DNA from 4 places in the Ensifer sp. Root558 genome. Region 3 is predicted to be linked to each of the others. Evidence: riboswitches for the same ligand, from Rfam matches in the RefSeq annotation. Region 3 holds a riboswitch; each other region holds the start of a gene.
What was found. A riboswitch is a leader RNA that binds a small molecule or an ion and turns the genes downstream of it on or off. The one in region 3 is predicted to bind thiamine pyrophosphate.
Positions count from the first base shown of each region.

Region 1 (7,201 bases), on a different contig from region 3:
CCTTCACGTCTTCGGGATGGTGCGTGATCACCAGGATCGTGTTGCCTTCCTCCGCGTGCAGTTGCCGCAGGAGCGAGCGCATGCTGGCGCGCATGCCGGGATCAAGCGCTGCGAAGGGCTCGTCGAGCAGTAGCAGGGGGCGCTTTCGCACAAGCGCGCGGGCGAGGGCGACGCGCTGGCGCTCGCCGCCTGAAAGCGTCGGCGGCAGCCTTTTCCCGAAGCCTTCGAGCCCGACGCGGCGAAGCGCGTCTTCAATCTTCTCGCGGTCGGTTGCGCTCAACCGAAGCGCCGGGTCGATGCCGAGGCCGATGTTGGTCGCGACGTCGAGATGGGCGAAGAGGTTGTTGTCCTGGAAGATCATCGAGACCGGCCGTTCCGACGGCGCCCGATCGGCAACGTTCTCGCCGAGAATGCGCACCTCGCCGCGATCGGGATCCTCGAACCCGGCAATGAGGTGGAGCAGCGTCGATTTGCCGGAACCCGAGGCACCGGCGACGGCGACGATGCCCCCCTTGGCGATGGTGCAATCGAAGGTGAGCTTGGCCGTTTCGAAACGGACCTCGACATCGCGCAACTCTATCGCGGGAACGGGATCGATCATGCTTTGCGTCCTTCCGGCCGGCTGTCATTGGCCGTGCCGAGGATGGTGAATATCAGGCAGAGAAGCCCGAGGAAAAGGGCGAGACCGGCGGCGTCGGCGGTGCGGTAGCTCCCCATACGGCTATAGAGCAGCCACGGCAGCGTCACCATGTCTTGGCTGCCGAAGAGGGCGACGGCGCCGAGGTCGCCAAGCGACAGCGCCATGGCGAAGGAAAGGGCCATCAATAGCGGCTTGCGCAGCGCCGGAAAGTCGATCCATCGCAGACGATCAAAACCACGAATGCCAAGGCTTGCCGTCAGCCGTTCGGACCGTGCCGCATGGGTCGCCATTGCCGGCGCGAGGGTGCGGTGGACGAAGGGCAGCGCCATCAGCGCGTTGATCGCAACGACGATGGCGGGTGCAAAGCGCGCGACGTCACCGAAGGGACGCAAAAGCAGGAACCATCCGGCGCCCAGCACCACCGGCGGCACCAAGAGGATCAGCGAGGTGCTGGCACCGATGGCACCGGCAAAGCCGTGGGAGAGCGACGTCGCGTGACGCGGCGCGGTGGCGGTTGCCGCCGCCCGGATCATCACGGCTGCCATGGTGACGGAGGCGAGTGCCGAGGCGAGCGCGATTGCCGCACTCGTCAGCAGCGCCCGGTGCACCGCCGGATCGCGGGCGAGCTTCAGCAGATCGGCTTCGAGTCCGGAGATGAGAACCGCGACCAGCGGCGCGCCGAGAAACAGAAAGGCAAGCGTGATCCAGGTGCCATCACTCAGGCGCGCGATCCTTGACGCGCCATCGAAACGGCGCACGGTGCGGCCACCGGTCATGCCCTCTTCCGGCTCGGTCGCCAGATGACGAAGCAGGAGCAGCAGCAGGCCGGTCATGGCGATCTGCAGGGCTGACAGCGCGATCGCGCGCGGCGGATCGAAATCGAAACGCAGCGCCTGGTAGATCGCCACTTCGATTGTGCTGGCCGCAGGCCCGCCGCCGAGCGTCAGCACGAGGGTGAAGCTGGTGGCGCAGAGCATGAAGACGAGGCCGGCGGCACCCGGCAGGAGGCCGCGCAGGACGGGCCATTCGATGAAGCGAAAGAGTGCCCGTGACGGCATGCCGAGATTGGCGGCGCTGCGCCAGTATTCGGCGGGGATGCGTTCGAGCCCGGCCAGGAACAGGCGCGCCGCAAGCGGCATGTTGAAGAAGACGTGGGCAAGCAGGATGCCGAACAGGCCGTAAATGCTGACGGGCTGCGCGAGGCCGAGCCAGCGCAGGCCGGAATTGAGGAAACCCTGCCGCCCCCAGATCTCGATCAGCCCGAGTGCGCCAACCAGAACCGGCAGTCCGAGTGGCAGCGCCATCAAGCGCAGCAGCCAGATGCGGCCGGGGAACTGCGGCCGTCGCGCCAGCGCCCGGGCGACGGGGATGGCAAAGAGCACCGACAGCAACGTCGAGAGGGTCGCCTGCAGCAGCGTGAAGCGGGTGACGCGCCAGATGTAGGCGTCAAACAGCGCATCGTCGCTTGCGCCGCCCGTCAGGCTCAGCAAGGCGACGATCGCAAGACCGACGAAAAGGACGAAGACGCCGAGGCAGGCTGCCCCGGCGACCACTGTCATGCGATTTTCGCGCAGTGCGAACAATCCGGCCTCAGTTCTTGCTCATGGCGGCAAGCCATTCGTCGATCCAGGCCTTGCGGTTCTTGGCGACTTCCTCCGAGGGCAGGAGGAAGGTGTTTTCCGGCTTGACCAGCTTATTGAAGGCGTCCGGCAGCGGCTCCTTGGTCGCTGCGACCGGCATCATCCAGTTCGTCGTCGGGATGATCGACTGGAAGTCCGGACCGGTCATGAAGGCGAGGAACTGCTTTGCCAGTTCCGGCTCCTTGGCGTTCTTGGTCATGCCGGCGACTTCGATCTGGATGTAGTGCCCTTCGGAGAAGGCAGCGGCCTGGTAGCGCTCGGTGTTTTCCGCGACCATGTGGTAGGCCGGCGACGTGGTGTAGGACAGCACCATCGGCGCCTCGCCCTTGGTGAAGAGGCCATAGGCTTCCGACCAGCCGGGGGTGACGGTCAGAACGCGGTCCTTCAGCTTCGTCCAGGCGGCACCCGCCTCATCGCCATAGACGGCCTTGACCCAGAGCAGGAGGCCGAGGCCCGGCGTCGACGTACGCGGATCCTCGATGACGATCTTCTGCGACGGATCGCCTTCCACCAGCTCCTTCAGGCTCTTCGGCGGCGTCTTCAGCGTCTCGGTGTCGTAGACGACGGCGAAGTGGCCGTAGTCATAGGGCAGGAACGTGTCGTCCGAGAAGTTGCCGGGAACGGTGACGCCGGTTGCCTCGACGCCGTGCGGCACGAAGAAGCCCGTTGCTTTGGCTTCCGCAACGAGGTTGGTGTCGAGGCCAAGCACGATGTCGGCCTTGGAAGCCTCGCCTTCGAGCTTCAGGCGGGTGAGCAACTCGACGCCGTCGGCCACGCCGACATAGTTGACCTTGCATTCGCAGGTCTTCTCGAAGGCTTCTGCGACCTTGGCGCCCGGGCCCCATTCGGTGATGAAGCTCTCATAGGTGTACACCGTCAGCGTCTTGTCGGCGGCGGTCGCGGCGCCGGAGAAAACAAGGCTCGCGGCCGTCGCAAGGGCTAGCCGGCTAAAGAATTTAAGTTGCGATGAATTGGACATGGCGAGGACCTCTCTCCCAAAGTTCGTTGTTGCATGGGAAAAGGGCGTATCGATCCGATCGCGTCTAATCCCTCCGCCGGTATGAGCCGGATCAGGTTCCGCGGGTTGGCGTTTTGACGCCTCTCAGCCTCCGGCCGCAATGCGGTCGGGAGGCACCCCGTTAGAGCGGCAAGAGATTTACCGCTGCCTCGGTCCCATGGCAAGCGATGTTTACGGCGAAGCAAGGGGACGCTTGGCCAGCACAATGGCTCGTGTTTGCGTATGCCGCCAACTGCGCTACACAACGGCAGCGAGGAGGAAATGTCATGCCCGATATGCTTGTTCGACTTTATGCCCTGCCGGCTGAACCTCAGTCGAAGCTTGGCCTTGGCATCAGCATTCGCCGCGCCATGGCGCCGGAGCGCCGCCTGGTTGTTTCCTGGATCGAAAGGACTTTCGGTGCCGGATGGGCGGGCGAGGCGGAAGCCGCCTTTTCCTCCACCCCTACGCGCATGCACGTCGCTGTCCATGACGGAAAGATCGTCGGCTTTTCCTGCCACGACGTAACGGCACTCGGCTTCTTCGGTCCGACCGGCGTCGACGAAAGCATGCGCGGGCAGGGGATCGGTGAGGCGCTTCTGCTTGCAAGCCTCACGGCGATGCGCGAGGCCGGCTATGGCTACGCGATTATCGGCGGCGTCGGGCCGGCGAAGTTCTACGAGCGGGTGGCCGGCGCCGTCGAAATTCCGGATTCGACCCCCGGCATTTATGCCGGCATGCTTTTCCCCGATCCGGTGCCCGAGGGGCATTGATGGTCTGACCAAAATATCGAGAACCGCTCGTTCGACGGTTTTCTTCGTTTTCCTTCGGCGGTCCTTTGCGCTATGGGCTTTGCCATGTCTCGATCGACCTTCACCATTCTGCTTGGCGGCGCCCTTTCGCTGACCGACCGGCTGGCTCACCAGCTGGCCGCAAGTCGCTTCATTGCGGCTGACGGCGGCATGCGCCATGCCCGATTGCTCGGCATCGTGCCGGATGTCTGGGTCGGTGATTTCGACTCGACCGAGGAAGCCCTTCTTGCGGACTACGCCTCCGTCCCGCGCGAGCCCTATCCGGCGGCGAAGGCCGCGACGGACGGGGAGATCGCGGTCGAGGCGGCGCTGTCGCGTGGAGCCGACCGCCTGATTTTCGCCGGCGCACTCGGCGGCACCCGCAGTGATCACGCCTTCATGCACCTGCTGCATGCTGTTGCCCTTGCCGAGCGTGGCCTTTCCGTGTTGATGACCTCGGGCGAGGAAGAGGCCTATCCGCTGCTGGCCGGCTCGCTCGACCTTGATTTGCCGAAGGGCTGCCTCTTCTCGGTGCTCGGGTTGACCGAGCTTACCGGTCTTTCGATCGTCAATGCGCGCTATCCGCTCGACGATTTCACCTTGCCGTTCGGCTCGTCCCGAACCGTTTCCAACGTTGCGGAGGGTCCCCTTCGCTTCACTCTCCAGAGCGGTCGCGCCATTGTTCTCGCCCGCCCCTATGATCTTTCCGGAGCCTGAGCCTTGGCGCCTCCCATTCTGAAACTCGACGACATCTTCCTCACCTTCGGTGGCGCGCCGCTGCTAGCCGGCGCCAATTTTCAAGTCGAACCGGGCGACCGCATCTGTCTTGTCGGCCGCAACGGCTCGGGCAAGTCGACGCTGATGAAGATTGCCGCGGGTCTGGCCGAGGCGCAGTCGGGCGAAATCTTCCGCCATCCCTCCGCGACCATCCGCTATCTGCACCAGGCGCCGGATTTCGACGGCTACGACACCGTGCAGGCCTATGCCGAGGCAGGACTCGGCCCGAGTGACGATCCCTATCGCGTCGCCTATCTGCTGCAGCACCTGGGGTTGACCGGCGAGGAAGACCCGAAGCGCCTTTCGGGCGGCGAAGCGCGTCGCGCGGCGCTTGCCCGTGTCATGGCGCCGGAGCCGGATATCCTGCTGCTCGACGAGCCGACCAACCATCTCGACCTGCCGACGATCGAATGGCTGGAAGACGAACTGATCCGCAGCCGTTCGGCGCTCGTTCTGATCTCGCACGACCGGCGCTTCCTGGAAAAGGTCTCGACCGCGACCGTCTGGCTCGACCGTGGCCAGTCGCGGCGGCTCGACCGCGGCTTTGCCCATTTCGAGGCCTGGCGCGACGAGGTGCTGGAGGCCGAGGAGCTGGAGCAGCACAAGCTCGGCAAAGCGATCGAGCGCGAGGAACATTGGCTGCGCTACGGCGTGACCGCACGACGTAAGCGCAACATGCGCCGCCTCGGTGAGCTGCAGACCATGCGGGCGACCTATCGCGGCCACAAGGGGCCGCAGGGAACGGTACAGGCGACGGCCGCCGACGCCAAGGAATCGGGCAAGCTGGTGATCGAGGCGGAGAAGGTCACCAAGGCCTATGGCGAGCGTACCATCGTCGCGCCGTTCTCGATCCGCGTGCACCGCGGCGACCGCATCGGTCTGGTCGGCCCGAACGGCGCCGGCAAGACGACGCTTCTGAAGATCCTGACCGGGCAGATCGAACCGGGTACGGGTACGGTCAAGCTCGGCACCAATCTCGAAATCGCGACGCTTGACCAGAAGCGCGAAGACCTCAATCTCGACGAAACGCTGGCGCACTACCTGACCGACGGGCGCGGCGACAACCTGCTGGTCAATGGCGAGCAGCGCCACGTCACCGGCTACATGAAGGACTTCCTGTTCCAGCCGGAGCAGGCGCGCACCCCGATCCGCGAGCTTTCGGGCGGCGAGCGCGCAAGGCTGATGCTGGCGCGCATCCTCGCGCGCGCAACCAACCTTCTGATCCTCGACGAGCCGACCAACGACCTCGACATCGAGACGCTCGACCTCCTGCAGGAGATCGTCGCCGGTTTTGCCGGAACGGTGATCCTCGTCAGCCACGATCGCGACTTCCTCGACCGCACCGTCACCTCGACGATTGCGCCGGCCAATCCGGAGGCGCCGGATGGACGCTGGATCGAGTATGCCGGCGGCTATTCCGACATGATGGCGCAGCGCAAGGGCGCGATCGAGGAGAAGCGCAAGGCCGAGAAGGCGGAAAAGGCCAAGGCCGAGGCGGCGGCCCCTGTCGCCGAAGCGCCGAAGGCTGCCAAGGGTAAGCTTTCCTACAAGCAGAAATTCGCGCTCGAAAACCTGCCGAAAGAGATTGCCAAGGCGGAAGCCGAGGCTGCCAAGCGCGAAGAAAAGATGGCGGACCCCAATCTTTTCACAAAAGATCCAAATGCTTTTGCGAAGCTGGCGCAGGAGCTGGAAAAGCTGCGTGCCGACCTCGCTCGCATGGAAGAGGAATGGCTGGAGCTCGAAATGCTGCGCGAGGAGCTTGAGGGCTGAGACACAACAAAGACGGTCCCGCGCGGGATTGCGAAGGTAATACGTTGAATCCTTGCGAGTTTTACCGTTAAACTGGCAAGGGAAAGATGGCCTTCCGCGTTGAACGTTTTCACAGGGTATGATAAGTAAAACTTATTATATCACCTGTGAACGATCATGATGCCCTTCAAGCTAGAATCCGAAACCATTGGAATGCTTCTGACCGATGTCTCGCGCCTCTTGCGCGGGGCCTTCGACCGCAAGGTTAATGCCATGGATCTGGGCATCACGCCTGGCGAGGCGCGCACGCTGATCCAGGTGGCGCTCACCGAGGGCATCAAACAGGCCGAAATCGCCACACGCATGGGCATTGAGCCGATGACGCTGTCGGCCTATCTCGACAGGCTGGAGGCGAACGGGCTCGTCGCCCGCGTTCCCGATCCGGCGGATCGCCGCGCCAAGAATGTCGTCATCACCGAAAAGGCCGGTCCGTTGTTCAACGAGCTGATGACCGGTCTTCGCGAAATGATGGATGCCTATACGGAAGGGCTGGACTCGGAAGCGCGCGCGCTTCTCTGTTCCAACCTGCGCATCCTGCGTGACAATT
Region 1 is NZ_LMGC01000033.1:228,915-236,115, forward strand. Features, by position in the region: gene thiQ (thiamine ABC transporter ATP-binding protein) at 1-601, opposite strand, end outside; gene thiP (thiamine/thiamine pyrophosphate ABC transporter permease ThiP) at 598-2,223, opposite strand; gene thiB (thiamine ABC transporter substrate binding subunit) at 2,231-3,259, opposite strand; TPP riboswitch at 3,311-3,429, opposite strand; gene ASD63_RS25030 (GNAT family N-acetyltransferase) at 3,565-4,050, shown strand; gene ASD63_RS25035 (thiamine diphosphokinase) at 4,135-4,785, shown strand; gene ASD63_RS25040 (ABC-F family ATP-binding cassette domain-containing protein) at 4,789-6,615, shown strand; gene ASD63_RS25045 (MarR family transcriptional regulator) at 6,775-7,201, shown strand, end outside.
Region 1: it holds a riboswitch for thiamine pyrophosphate, as region 3 does, so the genes downstream of both, thiB (thiamine ABC transporter substrate binding subunit) here and thiO (glycine oxidase ThiO) in region 3, are expected to answer to the same signal.

Region 2 (7,201 bases), on a different contig from region 3:
GGCGTCGTCGTCGCCAAGCTCGAATTCGACGATGTGGAAGCCGAATGGCTCGCCTCCGGCAAGCCGGTCTACGTCACCGACCGGCGCGGCATCGTGCTGATCACCAGCTTCCCCTCCTGGCGCTTCATGACGACCAGAACAATTCCACGCGACCGCGTCGCCGCCATCCGCGACAGCCTGCAATTTGGCGATGCCTCGCTGCTGCCGCTGCCCTTCCGCGACATCGAGCCGACCAGCGATGGCTCCAGCGAGTTGCGCGCACTGTTGCCGGGCGACAGCGAACGTCGGTTCCTCCGGGTCGAAACCATGGTTCCGACCACCAGCTGGCGGCTGGAGCAGCTAGCACCGCTCGATGGCGCGATCTCGGCGGCAACCCGCGAGGCCCGGCTGATTGCCCTGGCCCTCCTCGCACCGCTGCTCGCTTTTACCGCGGTCCTCCTGCGCCGCCGCCAGACGCTGGCACTGGTGTCTGCGCGCGATCGCGCCGCGCGCGACGAGCTGGAGACCCGCGTGGCGGAGCGCACACATGACCTCAGCCTTGCCCGCGATCATCTCGAAACGGAGATCGCCGACCACCGGCGTACCGGCGAGAAGCTGCAGGCGGTGCAGCAGGAACTGGTTCAGGCGAACCGGCTGGCGATCCTTGGCCAGGTGGCGGCCGGCGTCGCCCACGAGATCAACCAGCCGGTCGCGACCATCCGCGCCTATGCCGACAACGCCCGCACCTTCCTCGAACGCGGCCAGCAGCAGACCGCGGTCGAGAACCTTGTCAGCATCGCCGAACTGACCGATCGGGTCGGCACCATCACCGACGAACTCAGAAGCTTCGCTCGCAAGGGCCGCTTCGTCGCCGAGCCGACGCCCATGCGCGACGTGATCGAGGGGGCGATGATGCTGCTGCGCAGCCGCTTTGCCGGCCGCATGGATTCGATCGTCATCGACCTCCCGGAAAATGGCCTCAGCGTCCTCGGCAGCCGCATCCGGCTCGAGCAGGTGCTGATCAACCTTTTGCAAAATGCCCTGGAAGCGCTCGGCACGCGCAGCGACGCCGAGATCCGCGTGCGCTGCGAGGACAGCCCGTCCGGGACGGTTTTGCTCGTCGTTGCCGATAACGGCCCAGGCATTCCCCTGCACATCCACGAGGATCTGTTCACGCCGTTCAACACCTCGAAGGATGAAGGGCTCGGCCTCGGCCTTGCCATCTCCAAGGAGATCGTCGCCGACTATGGCGGCGATATCACCGTCGAAACCAGCGACAGGGGCACCGTCTTCACGGTTCGCCTGAAGAGGGCCTGAGCGATGCAGCCGACCGTCTATCTCGTCGACGACGACAACCATCTGCGCAAGGCGATGACGCAGACGCTGGAACTCGCCGGCCTCGCCGTTACCCCTTTTGCCAGCGCTGCCGAAGCGTTGAAGACGCTGGATGCGAATTTCGACGGAGTCGTCGTCAGCGATATCCGCATGCCGGGCATCGACGGCCTCGCCTTCTTCCGCCGCATCGAAGCTTTCGACGCGGATCTGCCGGTGATCCTGGTGACCGGCCATGGCGACATCCCGATGGCAGTGCAGGCGCTGCAGGATGGCGTCTACGACTTCATCCCCAAACCCTTTGCCGCCGACCGGCTGGTGCAGAGCGTGCATCGCGCGCTGGAAAAACGCCGGCTCGTGATGGAAAACCGCGCGCTGAAACGGGCCGCCGAGACGGCCGGCGACAGCCTGCCGCTGATCGGCCAGACGCCGGTCATGGAACGTTTGCGCCAGACGATCCGGCACATTGCCGATACCGATGTCGACGTGCTCGTCGCCGGCGAGACGGGCAGCGGCAAGGAGGTGGTGGCGACGCTGCTCCACAATTGGAGCCGACGCCGCAACGGCAACTTCGTGGCGCTGAATTGCGGGGCGCTGCCCGAAACGGTGATCGAAAGCGAACTCTTCGGCCACGAACAGGGCGCCTTCACCGGCGCCTTGAAGAAGCGCATCGGCCGGATCGAGCATGCGAGCGGCGGCACGCTGTTCCTCGACGAGATCGAGGCGATGCCACCGGCGACTCAAGTGAAGATGCTGCGCGTTCTGGAAGCGCGCGAAATCACGCCGCTTGGCACCAACCAGGTTCGTCCGGTCGATATCCGCGTCATCGCGGCTGCCAAAATCGATCTTGGCGACCCGGCGCAGCGCGGCGATTTCCGGGAAGACCTCTACTTTAGATTGAATGTCGTAACGCTGTCGATCCCACCGCTGCGCGAACGCCGAGACGATATCCCGCTGCTCTTCTCGCACTTCCTGACCCGGGCGGCCGAGCGCTTCAAGCGCGACGCGCCTGTGGTCACATCGGCCGTGCAGAGACATCTGATGACGCATGCCTGGCCGGGCAATGTGCGCGAGCTCTCGCACTTTGCAGAACGCGTGGCGCTTGGTGTCGAAGGTCCGCTGGGACAGCCGATTGCGCCCGCCGAACAGCCTGGATTTGCGCTCCCGGAACGGCTCGAACGCTACGAGGCGGAGATCCTGAAAGAGGTGTTGCGGGCTCAGCGCGGCGACGTCAAGGCGACGATCGAGGCGCTCGGCATTCCGCGCAAGACATTCTACGACAAGCTCCAGCGCCACGGCATCAACCGTGCCGATTACGCCGAGCGGGCCGCACCGGAAAAGGCCGGCCGCTAGCGTCAAACCCGAATCCGTCACCACACGCAATAGGTGCATCTTTGTCGGCAGGCGAATTCACGCTTGACGACCCGGGCCGATCGATGGCTATGATCTAGGCATTCACCAGGGGGGTCCCGCAAGGGGCTGAGATTCTGCTGGATGGCCGGCTTGCCGGCTGTGGCGCAGTGACCCGTTGAACCTGATCCAGTTCATACTGGCGTAGGGACGGTGCAGATATCGAAGCCAGGATTCCGTGCGTCCAGCATCTGGCGGAGCGTCTTTCATCTTTCCGGCATCAGAACTGGGTCTCCAATTGCAAACTTGGAGCCTCGTCATGAATATTGCCACCAAACCCGCAGCCCTCACGGTCACGCAAGGACCGCTTCCGGCCTCCCGCAAGATCCACAAGCCGGGCGTGCTTCATCCGGATATCCGCGTGCCGATGCGCGAGATTGCGCTCCACCCGACGTCGGGCGAGCAACCGGTTACGGTCTATGATTCCTCCGGCGCCTACACCGCCGACGACGCCGAGATCCGCATCGAGGACGGCCTGCCGCGGCTGCGCCGCAACTGGATCGTCGACCGCGGCGATGTGGAAACCTATGAGGGACGCGTGGTCCGCCCCGAGGACAACGGCTTTGTGAGCGGCGACAGGCTGACACCGACCTTCCCGTTCCAGCATGCGCCGCTGAAGGCCACGGGCGGCCGCGCAGTGACCCAGCTTGCCTATGCCCGCGCCGGCATCATCACGCCGGAAATGGAGTTCGTGGCGATCCGCGAAAATCTCGGCCGCGACGCGGCGCGTGCGAAAGTCCGCGACGGCGAGAGCTTCGGCGCCCACATCCCCGATCACGTGACACCCGAATTCGTGCGCCAGGAAATCGCCAGCGGCCGGGCGATCCTGCCTGCCAACATCAATCACCCGGAATCCGAGCCGATGATTATCGGCCGGAATTTTCTGGTGAAGATCAACGCCAATATCGGCAACTCCGCCGTCACCTCGTCGATGGCGGAAGAGGTCGAAAAGATGGTCTGGGCGACGCGCTGGGGCGCCGACACCGTCATGGACCTTTCGACCGGCCGCAACATTCACAACATCCGCGAATGGATCATCCGCAACTCGCCGGTTCCGATCGGCACCGTGCCGCTTTACCAGGCGCTGGAAAAGGTCAACGGCATTGCCGAGGACCTCACCTGGGAAGTCTATCGCGACACGCTGATCGAGCAGGCCGAACAGGGCGTCGACTATTTCACCATCCATGCCGGCGTCCGGCTGCACTACATCCCGCTCACCGTCGATCGCGTCACCGGCATCGTTTCGCGCGGCGGCTCGATCATGGCCAAGTGGTGTCTGCATCACCATCGCGAGAGCTTCCTTTACGAGCATTTCGAGGAAATCTGCGACATCTGCCGCGCCTATGACGTCTCCTTCTCGCTCGGCGACGGCCTGCGCCCCGGCTCGATCGCCGATGCCAACGACGCGGCACAATTCGCCGAACTCGAAACGCTCGGCGAGCTCACCAAGATCGCCTGGGCCAAGGATTGTCAGGTGATGATCGAAGGCCCCGGCCACGTGCCGATGCACAAGATCAAGGAGAACATGGACAAGCAACTCGCCGTCTGCGGCGAGGCGCCGTTCTACACGCTCGGACCGCTGACGACGGACATTGCGCCCGGCTACGACCACATCACGTCGGGCATCGGCGCGGCGATGATCGGCTGGTTCGGCACCGCCATGCTCTGCTACGTCACGCCGAAGGAGCATCTCGGTCTTCCCGATCGCAACGACGTCAAGGTCGGCGTCATCACCTACAAGATCGCCGCCCATGCCGCCGATCTCGCCAAGGGCCATCCGGCCGCCCAGGTGCGCGACGACGCGCTGTCGCGCGCGCGCTTCGAATTCCGCTGGGAGGACCAGTTCAACCTCTCGCTCGACCCGGAGACGGCCCGTAACTTCCACGACGAGACACTGCCGAAGGAAGCGCACAAGGTCGCGCATTTCTGCTCCATGTGCGGCCCGAAATTCTGCTCGATGCGGATCTCGCACGACATCCGCGCAGAAGCGCAGAAGGAAGGCCTGGAGGCAATGGCCGCGAAATACCGCGAGGGCGGCGACCTCTATATGCCGGTGGAAGGGGCGGCTGGCGCGGCCGAGTAGACGACAGAGATTCGTTGAAGGGGCCAGTCACGGCCCCTTCAGTTCACTCAGGGCTGCGCCTCCCGCCTCGGAAGCGGAAGCGGCGATCGCCAAGGCTCTCCTCCTCCGTCATGCTTGGGCTTGAGCCGAGCATGACGGAGGGTGGGAGGCGCGCCAACGACCCCGTTCAATCAACAAACATGCAACGTCCTCTGTCCCTCTCGCGACGCCTCAGCGATGAGGGCGATCATCTGTATGTCGTGGCCGCCGCCAGAGGCCCGCACCTTGCGCTCCGTGTCGCCCGTCCCCCCAATAGCTTGTCCCCACATCGATTGAACGATATGCAAGGCGCACGCAAAAGTCGCTGTCGGCGAAATTCATTCGCGGCGGGCAGCCGAACTGTACCCGCGCAAAAGTCCTGCAGGACGACGCAAGAACGCCGTTTGCACAAGGAGAATGACTTGAGGACATGCCTGTTGAGACTGACGGCCTTGTCCATAGGAGCCCTTGCAGCATTCGGCGGAGATCTGCCGCGCCTCAACGGTGACCGGGGCTTTGCCGCGGGCCTTTCCTGGATTTCCGCTGCCCATGCGGACGACGCCGATGCCGGCGGCACGAATGGTGAAGGTGCCGCGGGCGGCAGCGACCAAGGTAGCGAAAACGTCGGGAGCGGCGGAAGCAACGGCACAGAGGGTGGCGGCGATTGGGGCTCCGGCGATGGTAGCGGCGTGGGCGGCGAGCCCGGCGGGACCGGGGCTGGCGGTGGAGGCGGCGTCATCGACGGAAGCGGCCTGAGCGGCGGAGACAGCGAGCGCCACTCATCCTCATCGCGCGACGGGCGGGATTACGGACCAACCGGCAGCGTATGGCACGGCGGCAGCAGTTTCCTCAATCTTTTTCGCCGGACACCGGAAGAGCCTCCCGAGGGGAGCGGGCCAGAGTCTTCCACCCGGCAGAAGAGCGATGCGGGATCCCGCAAAAGCGCGGGTCACACCAGAACAGAGCCCTGAAGAGATGTCTGCTTCGTCGCGCCGAAGGATGCCGTGTGCTGTTTATCGCAGACATAGAAGCGTCTGCGCCTGGATGCTTGGGCCAAGCCCTGGCATGACGGAGCAGCGGGAGGCGCGCTATCGATCCCGTTCGATCAACGAACGCGCAACGTCCCTATAGCCCTATAGCCCTCTAGCGACCACTCACCATCCGCTCGACCACATCGAGCAGCACGTTGGCGCCGGCGACCAGATCATCCGGCTCCGTGTGTTCGCGCGGATTATGGCTGATGCCGTCGCGGCTCGGAACGAAGATCATCGCCGTCGGCGCGATGCGGGCGATCATCTGGGCATCATGACCGGCGCCCGAGGTCATGCGCCGGCTCTTGAGGCCTCGCGCCTTCGCCGAAGCCTCGACCGCTGCGACGATGCCCTGATCGAAGGCGACCGGCTGGAAGCGTGCCAGCCGCTCGACCGAGATCGTTACCCCCTCTTCCGCGCCGATGCGCACCAGAAAGTCCGCAAGCGCCGCTTCGAGCGCCTGCAGCCGATCCTCGTCCGGATCGCGCAGATCGACGGTGAAGGCGGCACGCGATGGGATGACGTTGATCGCGTCGGGCTCGAAACGCATGGTGCCAATGGTCGCGACACTCGGCGCGTTCGACCGGGCAATATGCTCGCGCAGGAAGAGGCCGACACGGGCGGCCGCGAGACCGGCGTCGGAACGCATTGCCATCGGCGTGGTGCCGGCATGGTTGGCGACGCCATCGATCGTCACGCGCTGCCAGGAAATGCCCTGCAGGTTCTCGACGGCACCGATCGAAAAGCCCTCGCGCTGCAGCACCGGCCCCTGCTCGATATGGAGCTCGACATAGGCGTGGGGCTTGAGGAACCCCGGCTCGATGTTGCCGGCATAGCCAATCCGCTCGAGTTCCTCGCCCAGCGACGAGCCATCCGTGCCGATGGTCGCGAGCGCTGCGTCCAGCGGCAGGCCGCCGGCATAGACGAGCGAGCCGAGCATGTCGGGCGCAAAACGCACGCCCTCCTCATTGGTAAAGGCGGCAACGACGATCGGTCGGGCCGGCGTCACGCCACGGTCCTTCAGCGTCTCGATTACTTCGAGCGCGGCGAGTACGCCGTAACATCCGTCATAGATGCCGGCATTGATGACCGTATCGATGTGCGAGCCGAGCATGATCGGCGCTTCGCCGCTGTTCTCCTCGCTGCGCCAGATGCCGAAGATGTTACCAATCTGATCCACGGCCACATCGAGGCCCGCCGCCTCGATCCAGGCGACGAGGCGGTTGCGGCCGGCCTTGTCGTTGTCGGAGCCGGCCAGCCGGGTCAGTCGCCCTTCTGCATCGCGACCGATTTCGCCAAGCTCGCGGATGCGCCCGAAGAGGCGCGCGGCGTCGATGGAAGGAAATGA
Region 2 is NZ_LMGC01000037.1:119,074-126,274, reverse strand. Features, by position in the region: gene ASD63_RS31605 (ATP-binding protein) at 1-1,296, shown strand, start outside; gene ASD63_RS31600 (sigma-54 dependent transcriptional regulator) at 1,300-2,664, shown strand; TPP riboswitch at 2,762-2,890, shown strand; gene thiC (phosphomethylpyrimidine synthase ThiC) at 2,981-4,804, shown strand; gene ASD63_RS36690 (hypothetical protein) at 5,260-5,793, shown strand; gene ASD63_RS31585 (Zn-dependent hydrolase) at 5,966-7,201, opposite strand, start outside.
Region 2: it holds a riboswitch for thiamine pyrophosphate, as region 3 does, so the genes downstream of both, thiC (phosphomethylpyrimidine synthase ThiC) here and thiO (glycine oxidase ThiO) in region 3, are expected to answer to the same signal.

Region 3 (7,201 bases):
GTTGCCTGCTCCCGGCCCGGTTCCGGAAAGGGCAGGCGATCGACGGCGAAGAGCAGCGGCGCGTAGGCGGCATTGAAGACGCCTCTTTCGCCGGCCGACATCGTGCCGATCGTGTCGCCGTGATAGCCATGCTCCAGCACACAGATCCGGCTCCGCGGCTGGCCGCTGTTGTGGAAGAACCCGAGCGCCATCTTCAGCGCGACCTCGACCGCAGTCGAACCGCTATCGGAATAAAACACATGGGCGAGCCCGGGCGGTGCGATCTCGATCAGCCCGCGCGCCAGGTCTTCCGCCGGTGCGTGAGTATATTCGGCGAAGATGATCTGGTCGTAGGTCTCCGTAGCCCTGCGGATCGCCTCCATGATCGTGGGGTGACGGTGGCCGTGGGTGATAACCCACCAGGACGAAATCGCATCGAGGATCGACGCGCCATCTTCGTCGACGAGATAGGCACCTTCGGTGCCGACGATGCGGCGCATCGCCGGTTCGAGGGCATGCTGGGTGAAGGGATACCAGACGGCGGAGCTCTTCATGCCGGCATCCCTCGAAAATCGGCGATGTTGAAATTCTCGGCGAAGGCGTGGCGCAGGCGGTCGGGCGTCAGCGGGTCGAGCCGCGGTAGCCGCCCGAGCCGGTGCACCCCGCCAAGGCGCGTGATGATCGCTTCGCTGTCCTCCTGCGCGTCGCCAATGAAGGCGACGCCGAGAACGGGAATGGCGCGGCGGCGCAGCGCTTCGAGCGACAAGAGGGTGTGGTTGATCGTGCCGAGTCCGGTGCGAGCGCAGACAACCACCGGGATCAGCCAGCGCGCAAAGACATCCGCAAAGACCGTGTGCTCCGTCAGCGGCACCAGAAGCCCGCCTGCGCCTTCGATCACCAGCGGTCGTTCCACCGCCTGCGGGGAAAGATGCTCCGGCTCGATGGTGACGCCGTCGATCCGTGCTGACAGGTGCGGCGATGCCGGTGTTGCGAGCCTGTAGGCTTCGGGCAGGACGCGGTCACACGACAACCGGCCGAGCCGGGCGACGGTCTCGCTGTCGGTTTCTTCGTCGAGCCCTGACTGCACAGGCTTCCAGTAGCAACCGTCGAGCGCATCGGTGAGGGCTGCGGAAAAGATGGTCTTGCCGATGCCGGTATCGGTACCGGTGACCACGATACGGGTTTTCATGGCCGCTCCTTCGCGATCGCGATCTTCAACTGCTGCAGCATCTGCACGATTGCGGCCCGGTCGACATTGAGGGTGATGGCGATCCGAAGACGCGCGGTGCCTTCCGGCACCGTCGGCGGGCGGATTGCCCTGACATCGTAACCCTCGGCGCGCATACGGGCGGCGATGCGGACCGCTCGGCCGTTATCACCGATCGGGATGGGCAGGATCTGCGAGCCGCTGCCTTCGATGCCGAGCACTTCGGCGAGCGCCCGGTTGGCGAAAGACCTGAGGTCGTCGAATGCGGCGCGGCGTTCCGGCTCGTCGACGAGGGCGGCGAGCGCTTCACGCACCGCGGCCGCGATGAGTGGCGAGGGCGCGGTCGAATAGATGAAATTGCGGGCGCGGTTGACGATATAATCGCAAAGCACGGCGCTTGCTCCGACCAGTGCGCCGGAAACACCGAGCGCCTTGCCGCAAGTATGCAGCATGACGACGTTCTCCCGGTCCTCCAGCTCAGCGGCGAGACCGCGACCTTCCGGCCCGAAGACGCCGGTCGCGTGCGCCTCGTCGATGACGAGAAAGCCGTCATGCTGCGCGGCAAGCGCTAAGAGGTCGGCGAGCGGCGCCCGATCGCCATCCATCGAATAGAGGCTTTCGACGGCAATCCACGGGCGCCCTGTGCCGCCGGCGCGGCGCCATTGGCCGATCGCATCGGCAAAGGCGTCGATATCGTTGTGCGCTGCCGCAACCGAATCGGCCTTGCTCGCAGCGATGCCTTCATGGGCGCTCGCATGGATCAGGGCATCGTGGACGATGAGGTCGTCGCGCTGCGGCAGCGTCGAAAACAGGGCAGCATTGGCGGCATAGCCGCTGCCGAAGAAGAGCATTCGTTCCGCGCCGAAGAGGGTGGCCGCTTCCGCCTCAAGCGTCTCGTGTTCTTCGTGATTGCCGCGCAACAGCCGTGAGCCGCCGGAGCCGACCGGCACGCCGCGCGCGATGGCACTCGTTATCGCCGCCTTCAGCCGCGTCGAAGCGGCGAGCGCCAGGTAGTCGTTCGAGGTGAAGTCGAGGCCGCCAGCGGGGGCAAGTGCGCGCCGGCGGCCCTTGCGATCAAGGCCCTCCAGCGTCTTCTCATAGCGCGCAAACAGACCCAGGGTCATTCGGCCGCATCCTGCCTTGCCGCCGGAGCCATCGGCTTCAACCCCAGGCGTCGGAAGAGCGCCGCATCATGGTCCTCGCCGGGATTGTCGGCGGTCAGCAGGGTTTCGCCGACAAAGATCGAATTGGCGCCGGCGAAGAAACCGAGCGCCTGCGTCTCGTCGCTCATGTCGGTCCGGCCGGCCGAAAGCCGGACATGCGATAGCGGCATCAGGATGCGGGCAAGCGCGATGGTGCGGACGAAATCGATCGGATCGACGGGCGCTGCATCGGCCAGCTTCGAGCCCGGGATCGGGATCAGCATGTTGATCGGCACGCTTTCGGGCGGCACCGGCAGATTGGCGAGCGTCACCAGCATGGAGATCCGGTCGTCGGCGGTTTCGCCCATGCCGAGAATGCCTCCGGCGCAGACCTTGATGCCGGCATCGCGGACATTCGCGAGCGTCTCCAGCCGGTCGGCAAAGCTGCGGGTGGTGATGATCTCGCCGTAGAAGCGTTCGGAGGTATCGACATTGTGGTTGTAGTAGTCGAGCCCGGCCTCGGCGAGCCGTGCGGACTGGTCCGGCGTCAGCATGCCCAGCGTCATGCAGGTTTCCATGCCAAGCGCCCGCACACCGCCGATCATGGCGACGATCGCGTCCATGTCGCGGTCCTTCGGGCTGCGCCAGGCGGCCCCCATGCAATAGCGCGTCGCACCGCCGTCGCGCGCCTGTCGCGCCTCGGCAAGCACACGCTCGACCTCCATCAGCTTCGATGCCTTGAGCCCGGTCGGATAGTGGGCGGACTGGCTGCAATAGCCGCAATCCTCGGCGCAGCCTCCGGTCTTGATCGAGAGCAGCCTGCTCATCTGGATGGTGTTGGGATCGAACTGCGCACGATGGACCGTGTGTGCGCGGTAGAGCAAATCGTTGAACGGCAAATTATAGATTTTTTCAGCTTCCGCTTGGGTCCAGCGGGATTCGCCCGCGTCGCCCGGGGTAAAATTAGCGCCAGTTGATAGGGTTCCGTCCAGCATTTCGGCTCGTCCTCCAGGTCATCGCAAACGCGAAATAGATAGAATCTGATATTATCTATAATTTTATCGACCAACAAAGTTCGCAAGCACCCAGATGGAGAGTTTGTGTTAGCACATACCCTTATGGTTGTTTTTTGACCGTGAACGCATCTGGAAACCGCCGAGACGGGGCAACAATCATCAACCAATCGGTCGCATCTCCCATTTCCGAAATCGGGCGTACCGCACCCGAGAAACAAGGACGCGGCTGGGCTTCTCCGGTGTTTTTCGACCCGCTCCACCCGGTTGCCCCACCTCCTTTCATCACGCCGCCAACGCTTCCGCTTTCTCGTCGCAAATTATAGATAATTTTTTCGGCAGATGAGATCACATCGCACACGAATGCTGGCTCTTGACAAAAACCGCCCCGAACGGTCAGCTTGGAGCATTCACCAGGGGTGTCCCGCCAAGGGGCTGAGATTCTGCTATGCGGTTTGCGCGGCGCAGTGACCCGTTGAACCTGATCCAGTTCATACTGGCGTAGGGACGGTGCAGACATCGCTGCCGCAAACGTCGCCTTCACGCGACCATTCAACGGCAAGGCGTCCTTCCCCTTCCTTCGCTCGTGAACTGGGTCTCCACAATCGGAGCCTCGGCATGCACACCGCCAACACCATCCCGCTTCCCTCACGACGGCCCGCCCACGCCTCGCGGGAACACTGAGCCATGCGGATCCTCGTCAAAGGTGCCGGCGTCGCAGGGCTCTGTCTGGCGCATGAACTCAGCGCCCGCGGTGTCGCGGTGACGGTTGTCGAGCAAAAGCCAGGCTTTGCCGGCGCGGCCTCCTGGTTTGCCGGCGGCATGCTGGCACCCTGGTGCGAACGCGAAAGCGCCGAAGAGGTGGTGCTGACAAAGGGCATCGGCGCCATCGACTGGTGGGACGACGCCCTGCCAGGCGAGGTTTCCCGAAACGGCACGCTTGTCGTCGCCCCGCCACGGGATGCGGGCGAACTCAAGCGCTTTGCCTCACGCACCTCCGGCTTCGAATGGCTCGACGCCGCCGCGATCGAACGGCTGGAACCGGCGCTTGCCGGACGTTTCCGCGAGGCGCTGTTTTTTCCCGGTGAGGCGCATCTCGACCCGCGCCGGGCGCTGAGCCGGTTGCGGCAGAAGCTTGTCGATCACGGCGTCACATTCCTCGATGAGACGAGCGACGATGGCCACCACGATCTCGTCGCCGACTGCGCCGGCGCGGCACGCATCGGCGAAACGCCGGGCCTGCGGGGCGTGCGCGGTGAAATGCTCTACCTGCAGACAAGCGACGTGGAGCTGTCGCGGCCGGTCAGGCTCATTCATCCCCGCATCCCGCTCTACGTCGTGCCGCGCGGCGGCGGCCTCTTCATGTGCGGGGCGACGATGATCGAGACGGATGACGGCGGACCGATCACCGCCCGCTCCCTCATGGAACTGCTGAACGCCGCCTATGCGCTGCATCCGGCCTTCGGCGAAGCGCGCCTCTTCGAAACCGGCGCCGGCGTCCGCCCCGCCTTCGCCAACAACCTGCCGCGCGCCCTGCGCACCGGGCAGACCATCACGATCAACGGACTTTACCGCCATGGCTTCCTGCTTTCGCCGGCCCTGGCGGCGGAAGCAGCCGACCTCGCGCTTGCGCAGGACCTGAAGGGAGATGCCGCATGAGACTGACCGTCAATGGCGAGGATCACGACCTCGCCGTCACCACCCTCGCCGAGGTTCTGGCCGCCCTCGATTTCGAAGGCGACTGGCTCGCCACCGCCGTCAACGGCGAACTGGTGCACCGGGCCGACCGTTCGGGTCATGCGCTCAGCGACAGGGACCGGATCGAAATTCTCTCGCCGATGAAAGGAGGCTGAGACATGCTGACGCTTTATGGACAGGACCTGCGCTCACGGTTGTTGCTCGGCACCGCCCGCTACCCTTCCCCCGCCGTTCTGGAAGATGCGGTGCGATCGTCAGGCACTGGGGTCGTCACGGTCTCGCTCCGGCGCGAAACCGCCGGAGGCCGCCAGGGCGGCGCCTTCTTCGAACTGATCCGGGCGCTCGGCGTGCACGTGCTGCCGAACACCGCCGGCTGCCACTCGGTGTCAGAGGCGGTGCTGACGGCCAAGATGGCGCGCGAGGTCTTCGGCACTAACTGGCTGAAACTCGAAGTGATCGGCCACCACGATACGCTGCAGCCCGATGTCTTCGGGCTGGTCGAGGCGGCGCGCATCCTCTCGGCCGAAGGGTTCGAAGTCTTTCCCTACACCACGGATGATCTCGTGGTTGCCGAACGGCTCGTGGAAGCCGGCTGCAAGGTGCTGATGCCCTGGTGCGCGCCGATCGGCAGCGCCATGGGCCCGCAGAACATCCAGGCGCTCAGGGCAATGCGGGCCAACTTTCCCGATGTGCCGCTGATCGTCGATGCCGGCATCGGCCGGCCCTCGCACGCAACGAGGGTGATGGAGTTCGGCTTCGATGCCGTCCTGCTCAACACCGCCGTCGCCGGCGCCGCCAAGCCCGCGCTGATGGCCGCTGCGTTCGCGGGCGCGATCGATGCCGGCCGGCAGGCCTTCGAGGCGGGCATGCTCGAACCGCGCGATTTTGCCGTCCCTTCCACCCCCGTCATCGGAAAGGCGGTGTTTGCGTGAAACTTGACCCCTTCTATCTCATCGTCGACAGCGCGGATTGGATCGAGCGGCTGGTGCCGCTCGGCGTCAAGCTGGTGCAGCTACGCGTCAAGGATCGTACGGAAGCGGAGATCCGCCGCGAGATCCGCGCGGCCAAGGCCGTTTGCGACGAGCAGGGCTGCCAGCTCATCGTCAACGACTACTGGCAACTGGCGATCGCGGAAGGCTGCGACTTCGTCCATCTCGGCCAGGAGGACCTGGCGGAGGCCGACCTTACTGCAATCCGCGCCGCCGGCCTGAAGCTCGGACTCAGCACCCATGACGAGACGGAACTGGAGACAGCACTTGCTGCCAAGCCCGACTATGTCGCGCTCGGACCGGTTTACCCGACCATTCTCAAGGCTATGAAGTGGGCGCCGCAGGGACTGCCGCGCCTTGCCGCCTGGCGGAACCGTGTCGGGTTGCTGCCGCTGGTCGCCATCGGCGGCCTCAACGTCGAGCGGATCGCCGGCGTCTTCGAGCACGGCGCCGACATCGCCGCCGTCGTTACCGACATCACCCGCAACGCCGACCCGGAAGGCCGGACGCGCGAATGGATCGCCAGAACCGCACCGTGGCGATAGGCACGGGCCGGACCGCGGGTAGCAGCCTCCGCGGTCAGGCGATCTCCAGCTGCGAGAGCCAGGAGGCGTCCAGGCCACGCTTGCGACAATAGGTGGCGAGCCGCTGGCGGGTCGGCCCCGGCCGGTCGAGGCCGAGGTAACGGGAGGCGTTCTTCCAGAAGATGTTCTGCTGGTCCTCCTCGCTGACATTGGCCTCCTTCAGTTGCTGGGCAATCCGCGGGACGTAGGCGTTGTAGTCCTTCTCCAGCGCCATCATCGACCAGTCGGTGCCGAACATCAGATGGCGCGCATCGGGATCGTAGTCCCGCAGCCATTTGTCGAGCAGCGCGCGGATTTTTTCGTGCAGCCCGGGCGTGTTGTCGGTGACGAGCTCGCTCAGGTAGCTCAGGTCGGCAAACAGGTTCGGCCGGCGCCCGTGGCCGATCGTCTTGCCAATGATGTCCTCCCAGGTCGGCGGACCGGAGAATTTGTCCTGGGCGCAGGACACCATGACCCCCGTCGGTGCGCCTGGGCGAATGACTTCATCGAAAGCGCCGAAATGCGCCAGATTGATCCGCAAGTCATTGTAACGGTTGGTGTCGAGCAGCTTCTTCCAGTAGGCGGGGCTCGCCATATTGCCATAGCCGCA
Region 3 is NZ_LMGC01000009.1:226,418-233,618, reverse strand. Features, by position in the region: gene ASD63_RS12325 (adenosylmethionine--8-amino-7-oxononanoate transaminase) at 1-533, opposite strand, end outside; gene bioD (dethiobiotin synthase) at 530-1,168, opposite strand; gene ASD63_RS12315 (8-amino-7-oxononanoate synthase) at 1,165-2,310, opposite strand; gene bioB (biotin synthase BioB) at 2,307-3,323, opposite strand; TPP riboswitch at 3,747-3,867, shown strand; gene thiO (glycine oxidase ThiO) at 4,029-5,000, shown strand; gene thiS (sulfur carrier protein ThiS) at 4,997-5,194, shown strand; gene ASD63_RS12295 (thiazole synthase) at 5,198-5,971, shown strand; gene ASD63_RS12290 (thiamine phosphate synthase) at 5,968-6,573, shown strand; gene ASD63_RS12285 (amidohydrolase family protein) at 6,608-7,201, opposite strand, start outside.

Region 4 (7,201 bases), on a different contig from region 3:
ACCCCAGCGAGAAGTACAGGTTTGAAATAGTTAGGTCTCCCCTCCGCCGTCATCATCCGGCCGGCTTCGGCTAGGTTTTTCTCGGAGATATCTACTCCATAGTACCGGGAACTAATTTCTCGAAGACCGAATGCATTCGCGCCTCCGCCAGGTCCCCACTCCAGGACCACCTGATTTGCGAGTGACGCATTTGGTCTATTGAGAAGGCGCCACAGGAACTTGATTTTCTGCATTGAGGATCGGCCGATATCCTGCCAAGCCTCGTCATCCGCCCATCTGCCGACGCCACGGTAGTGAGATTGGTCCTGTCGATAGGTCTCATCTTCCGCGTTATTCCATACCGCTTTGATCGTAGTGTGAAGCTTATCTTCCGAAACCATGTGGCTCCCCTTTTTTGCCTTGTCTTGTCGTACCGCCAAGATGACGTTAAGGCAACGCAGTGAGGGCAGTGTCTTTTGCCACGTAACTGAGATGATTGGGAGCTAGGTGATGAACGTCGAGGAGGTCATAACAATCCTGGATGAGGCCATAACTCCGGAACGTATGTATGATGGATACATCGCTACATTATTTGGGTGGCGACGACACGTTGCGATAATCGATTCCGGTGCTGGCAAACCACCTGGAAAGAAGGTTACTTGGCTCAACCCCGACGAAAAGCCCGCGGTAGTCCCGGAGTACACTACATCGCTTGAGACCGCGCTGGAGCTTGCGAACCAGCTCGTGAGTGTTGAGAGTTGGGCCGCTTGCTGGGTGAATGGCAAGGGCCGAGCCCAAGTCAACGATGGTCCTGTATGTGTGTCAGTTACACCGGCGGCCGCACTCTGCTTGGCCGGGTTGAAGGCTAGCCTCGAATAATGCGGCAAGGCGGAAGGTGCCCGGTTCCCTACCTTATTCCACCCGCGCCCTCGTTTCGCGTGCTAGGATACAGCGGACGGTTTCTCTGGATATTTTGAACTGACGGGTGATGGCTGACTTGGTTGCTGCACCTTCCAAGCGACGGATCTCACGAATATCGTCTGCAGTGAGGTTTGCATAGTGCTTCTCTGAACGCGCTCCCCATCGAACATGCTTGGGGTGGACGCATCAGCCGTCTTCATTGCGGCACGCAACAATTGCGTAGGTCGAGTCGCCTGTAGGCCCTCCGTGGGCCATGATGCACATTACGCGTGCGGCGCCGGCATGGACCCCGTTGTATTGCAGAGATGGCTGCTCGTTCGGGGATTTTGCAAATGGCCAAGAGAGGCAACCGTGACCATCGAAGTCAACATGCTTCATAATCCATCGAAGCCGTTCGCCTCTGGGGGCTTTCTTTCGTGGGTCTTCGTAGTTTGTCGGCCGGCGCGCATGGTTTTCGCAATAGCCGTTTGCGTGTTAAGGCTTTCCACAATCTCGAATACAGCAAACTAACATAGCTTCCTCCGGATTAAGGGGTTGCGAGCAGCAGCGCGCCAGCAATCGTCAACAATACGCCACTGGTCACGGTGACAATCAAAATCAGGTCCAAATTGCGTTTCGGCTTATCGTCCATGGATGCCTCTTCTTTGGGTTTTTGGTCCGTACCATCAAAGCGTGGGTACGGCTAGTTTGGCCCTCTTGTAGACGCCGCAATGGCAATAGAGGTACAAGGCCGTCGAAGGGCAGCGCCACTAACGAACGAACTCGGGCGATACATGCAGAACAGACGATCATTTTTGAGTTTCGCAGGGGCGGGGTTGGTGGCGATGGGTTGCAAGGGGGCATTGGCTTCCTCAGCTTTCCGCGAGGACGCCGGCAACCCGGAGCGCCGACTTTGGCATGTCGAGGCTTTCGGAAGTGGGCGGAGTAAGGTTGGCTCCGGGGGGGATGATACGGCAGCGTTGCAGTCGGCACTCGATAGTGGCGAGATGATTGACGTCACGGGAGCGCTACTCCGCATCAGCGACACGATCAATGTAAATTACCCAGGCGCCAATGTATCGTCTGTCATGGCGTCCCGGGTTGGCAATCGGGCGAGTAGCAAGATCAGGGTGTCGGAGAACTCGATGCCGCGGCTGTTCAATGTATCGGCCGCAAACTTCGAGGCTTCCGGATTTTTCGTCGAGTGTGATGCGGGGAACGCTGTCACAACACTCTTTCATTTTGAGCGACCGGCTGGGGCGGCTGCTGACATCGACGCAGTGATCAGCAGGGTCGGGACAGAGGGAGGTGGAAAGATCTTCCATATCTACGGTCGGGGCCTAAAGTTGGACGGCTGTACCTTCGCAAACACCAAGATCGCCGTTGGCGATCTAGATTTCCCGGTTTCATGGACGCCAAACGGCTCGAGCAACGAAACGCAAGAGACCGCCATGCGCGCGTACCAGTTCGACAACCTTCGCTTTCATGGCGTTGCTGCCGGCGTCCGCAACGTTGGCCGGAACTCTCTGAATTGCGGGGGCATTCAGATGACGAATATCCATGGCGATATCGGAATCGGCGGCGGGGGCGCATTCGTCGGTGTTGCGCGAGATGGTCAATTCGCGAACATTTTGAGCCGGATGGGGGCAACGCACGGCGGGGGGATCGTTGACCTGCACGACGGGTCCTCGAACTGCGCATTCACGAACTTAGGGAACGGCGGTTTCAAGGGGGCCGATGTTGCAAGGTTAGTCCGAAACCCAATTGTTATCCGGTCAGGCCCTATCGGCGTCAATGAGCTGTCGTTCATAGGTGGCACGATCGGCCCATGCAACAGAAACGGCGTTCACATCCTTGGACACGGCAAAGCGCAGAACATTGCCTTCCTAGGAATTGCGTTTGACCGGACGAATATCGAAGGGAACCAGTACTTCCCGATCAAAGTCGAGGAGAGCGGGGGGGCTTTCGCGGAGGTCTCGATCAAACTTGGAGCCTGCAATTTCAAGTTCCGGCGCGAAACACCGGCCGCTTGTATACTTGGCGGGCTGAACAGTGCAGTTGTGACGCTTTACCGGGATAATCTCACAACCAAGCCCAAGGGCATACCGTGGACACAGAGCAATATCGTCGTCGGATAACGATCAGGCCGCTTTGTTGCGAGTTCGGCCGATCGGGTCGGAAACGACGTATTTACCGTCCTCGATCGACAATTTCCGCTGGTGCGGGTCGAATGGTGGCGCGTCGTTTTCTTCGATGGTTTTGAGTATCGAAGCTATGTCCCGAAAATCTGGGCGCGCAGCCCAAATCTTGAAGTTCCACCATTGCGCTTTCTCCAGACGCGCGATGGTGTCCTGATCAAACCTATACCGAATGATTTTAGCCGGTACGCCCCCCACGATCGCAAAGGATGGGACATCCCTGGTCACAACCGCGCCTGCAGCAACGATCGCTCCATTGCCGATCGTCACCCCGCGCATGATCCGCGCGCCATCCCCAATCCAGACGTCGTTGCCGATATGTGGTGCGGGTTTTAACTCCAACTGATTGAAACGAAATTCGGTGGCTTCAGACCAGAACTTGAATTTTCTTGACCTGCCAAACTGAAAGGGGTGCGTGCTAATCCAATCCGTCGGATGTTCGAAGGGCCCGATGACCACACGGGCGGCGATCGAGCAGAAGCGGCCGATACGCGCACCACAGAGTTCGCCGCCCGGTCCGATGTAGGAATACGCTCCGATCATGGTTGCCTCGGTGATGGGCGACATCACGTTGACCGGGGCTTCGAATTCGAGCGGTGCGGCGATGCCCCTCAGAGACGAAATTGCGGCTCCGAACTTTAGAATCTGCTTTTCGTTTTCCACTACTGTCTGCGACAAAACTTCTCATCCAACCTTTTTTGACGACCAAGGCGCCCTGTAGGCGCACTGCCCGCCGATGCATATCCTTCCTTTCAAGCCGTGGCAAATTGTGAAGAAGCGGTCGGCCGCTTTCTAGGCGACTGGCGCTTGCGATAACAAGAAATTCTCCGATCGTCGTCAGAATAATGGAAAATCAACACCCTGTCGTACCGCGGTACTGCGGGGGGAATTATCTTTCTCACCCTTGCCTGCCACTACCGGTGTGCAGCCCTGTTTGAACCGTCAAATGCATTCTCTGAAAACTGGTAGATCCAAAGCGCCCTCCAGGACGGTGTATCCAGCCGAAATCCGACACCGGGTTCTCAGGTTTCTGACATACATGTGTGTGCTTACCGCTTGCCTTGTCGGATGAAAAAAGTAATGTCGGCGTGTCTGTGAAGTCGAACGCTCAGACAAAAGGCCCCTTGCGCTCTAGCGGCAATAGGGGCCTTTTTTGTGCTTGTGAAAGCTTGGAATTCTGGCCAATTCCATCGAACCACGCATTCGAGCTCCAAACTCCGGCCCTTGACAACCCGAGTCATCCGCCCCTAGCATTCTTCCTGCCGAGGGGCGCACTGTCACGGTGCTGAGATGGCGGTGAGCCAGACCCTTGAACCTGATCCGGATCATACCGGCGTAGGAACGGCGAGGGCCCTTCTGCTCACCAACCGTTTTCGCGCCCCTTGGTCCGGTCTCCGTCCGTTTGCGGGAGATCGCGTTGCTGCTGTCTGTTTTTGAATCAGTTATAGAAGGCTCAAGCCTCATACAGGTGGCCAGATGACTGCGATCGCCGTTACCATCGCAGGTTCGGATTGCGGCGGCGGGGCTGGTATTCAGGCGGACCTGAAGACGTTTTCGGCGCTCGGCGTTTATGGCGCAAGCGTGATCACCGCGGTCACCGCGCAGAATACTCGCGGGGTTTCTGCGGTGGAAGATATCTCCCCGACTGTCGTTACGGCTCAGATCGACGCTGTGTTTTCCGATCTCGCCATCGGTGCGGTGAAGATCGGAATGGTGTCGCGGCGCGAGACGATCGCGGTGATCGCGGCTGGTCTGAAGCGCTACGACCGGCTGGCTGTCATAGACCCGGTGATGGTGGCGACCTCGGGCGATCACTTGATGCAACCGGACGCGATCGCGACGCTCAAGGAGGAGTTGTTGCCGCTCGCGCTCATTCTGACGCCGAACCTGCCCGAGGCGGCGCTGTTGACCGGACGCGGGATCGCCGAAACCGAAACCGAGATCGCGCGCCAGGCCGAGATGCTTCTGAAATTCGGCGCGCGGTCGGTGCTGATGAAGGGCGGACATGCCAAGGGCAGGGATGCTATCGATATTTTCTATAGCGGGGAGGATGTCCTCAACCTGTCGCGACCACGGATCGAAACCAGCAATGATCATGGCACCGGGTGCACCCTATCGGCCGCAATCGCGTCGGGGCTTGCCAAGGGTATGCCGATTGACGATGCGGTTGTGGCAGCCAAGGCCTACTTGCATGCCGCGCTGGTGGCAGCCGATGGCCTGGCCATCGGCCAGGGGCGGGGGCCGGTGCATCATTTTCATCATTGGTGGGGCGACGACAAAGGGTCGGGCGCCGCGGCATCGAACGTAGCCGAAGCCCAGGGCGCTCTTGGCCGTGCTTCGCGATCTGGCTGAGCAGTGTGGGCTTCGGGCTTACCTCAGGCCACTGCCGCGCTCGGCAGGGCCGGTTGCTCGCCCTTGAGCATCTTGCGATAGAGCGCCACATGCTCGCGTGCGCAATCGACGTGGCTCGTCGGTCGTCGAAGTGTCGCACGCAGATTGTCCCATGCCCGCGGGGCGGCCAAGACGTCGATCAGGCGGTCCGCCAGATCCTGGGCGCTCCCGGCGCGGAAGTGATGGCCGTCCAGCCGGTCGCGAACCTTTTCGGCCATGCCGCCGATGTCTGAACACAGGATCGGCCGGCCGTGATGCAGCGCTTCCTGGATAACGACAGGGGAGTTCTCCCACCAGACGGAGGGCATTACCACCCAGTCGACCGAGCGCATCAGCCTTGGCATGTCCTGGTTCTGGTAGGCGCCATAGAAGCGGACGCGACGACCGGCGTCCTCGATGAGTTTCGCTACCTTCTCCTGATAGTCGTTTGGCTGACGCTCGAGGTTCCCGCCAAAAATCATCAGCGAGGAATCATCGCCCCAGATGTCGTCGGGCACCCGTGATACCGCGTCGATTAACACGTGAACGCCCTTGAATGGCGTCATCTGCCCGAAATAGGCAAAGCGGTTGCGTCGGGCCGTCGGCGACGGCAATTCGCGGGCTGGCGCCTTGTCGCCCATGACGATGCCGTTCTCGATCACGAAGATCTTTGCGGCTTCGAGCCCCCACTCGACATAGCGGTTGGCGAGAAAGGCACTCGGCGCAATGAAGGCGTCGGCGAGATTGAGCATGCCGCGCACGAACTGTTCGCGGCGAACGAAGCGCGACACCGGGATTTCGGGGAAGCACGTGTGGCAACTGATCGGTGAGGCGCCGTTGCAAAGCTGGCCCGAGGGGCGTTTCACCATTTGCCCGTGATTGTGGCAGATCGGCAGATACTCATGGAACGTCACGACGATGCGTGCCTTGGGCAGGGTATCACGAACGGCATAGAGCGCCTCCAGGCCGAAGCCGAGAATATGATGGAAGTGAATGACGTCCGGCTTGATGTCGCCGACGAAGCGCAAGAGGTCACGGCGGATCGCGTCCGTATCGCCGTTGGAGAGGAAGAAATGGTCGAAGTCTTCGGCATGGTAGAGCACTTCGTCCATGGCGAGACGCAGGCTCATCAGCGCGGAGGCGCCATGGCGCGGAACCGGATTGCCGACGCGGGCGAGGTAGATCGATTCCACACCCGACAGGCCGTTCAGCGCCTTGTGAAGACCATGCGAAGCAATTTCCGCCCCGCCAAGAGAGTGGGTCGGGTGGCCGTGGGAGACCACAAGTACGCGGAGTTTTTCGCTCATGCGTCAGTCTCCTCGAAAAATGTCTTGGCGGTTTCGGAGGCGGGCATCCATCGGGCGCGGAAGAGCGTCCGGTCGACACGCTCCACGAACCGCGCGGTGGCGGCAGCGCCCGCTCCGGGCACCTCGTCCGATCCCACCATCTGCAGGGAAGGAAGCCAGTAGGCCTCATAGCCCTTGCCGCTGAGGCGAAGCGCGAGATCGAGGCCCTTCAGTGCTGCGCCGAGATAGGTCGGCGACAGGCCAGCGTCCTCCAAAAGCGCTTCACGCGGCAGGATGCAGCAATCGAGGGATGCAGTTGCGACCCGGGTCAGCTTCAGTCGATTGACGGCGCCGACAGGATAGCCGGCGTAGCGGCTCGATTGCAGATGGTCGGGACGATCGAGCGACGTGCTGCCGGCCCAGCGGATAGAGTGATCCTCGTAGGCAAGGGTCGGCGAAATGATGCTT
Region 4 is NZ_LMGC01000007.1:114,186-121,386, reverse strand. Features, by position in the region: gene ASD63_RS10510 (hypothetical protein) at 1-380, opposite strand, end outside; gene ASD63_RS10505 (hypothetical protein) at 490-858, shown strand; gene ASD63_RS10500 (hypothetical protein) at 1,887-3,017, shown strand; gene ASD63_RS36580 (CatB-related O-acetyltransferase) at 3,021-3,740, opposite strand; TPP riboswitch at 4,333-4,436, shown strand; gene thiD (bifunctional hydroxymethylpyrimidine kinase/phosphomethylpyrimidine kinase) at 4,554-5,429, shown strand; gene ASD63_RS10485 (glycosyltransferase family 4 protein) at 5,453-6,754, opposite strand; gene ASD63_RS10480 (hypothetical protein) at 6,751-7,201, opposite strand, start outside.
Region 4: it holds a riboswitch for thiamine pyrophosphate, as region 3 does, so the genes downstream of both, thiD (bifunctional hydroxymethylpyrimidine kinase/phosphomethylpyrimidine kinase) here and thiO (glycine oxidase ThiO) in region 3, are expected to answer to the same signal.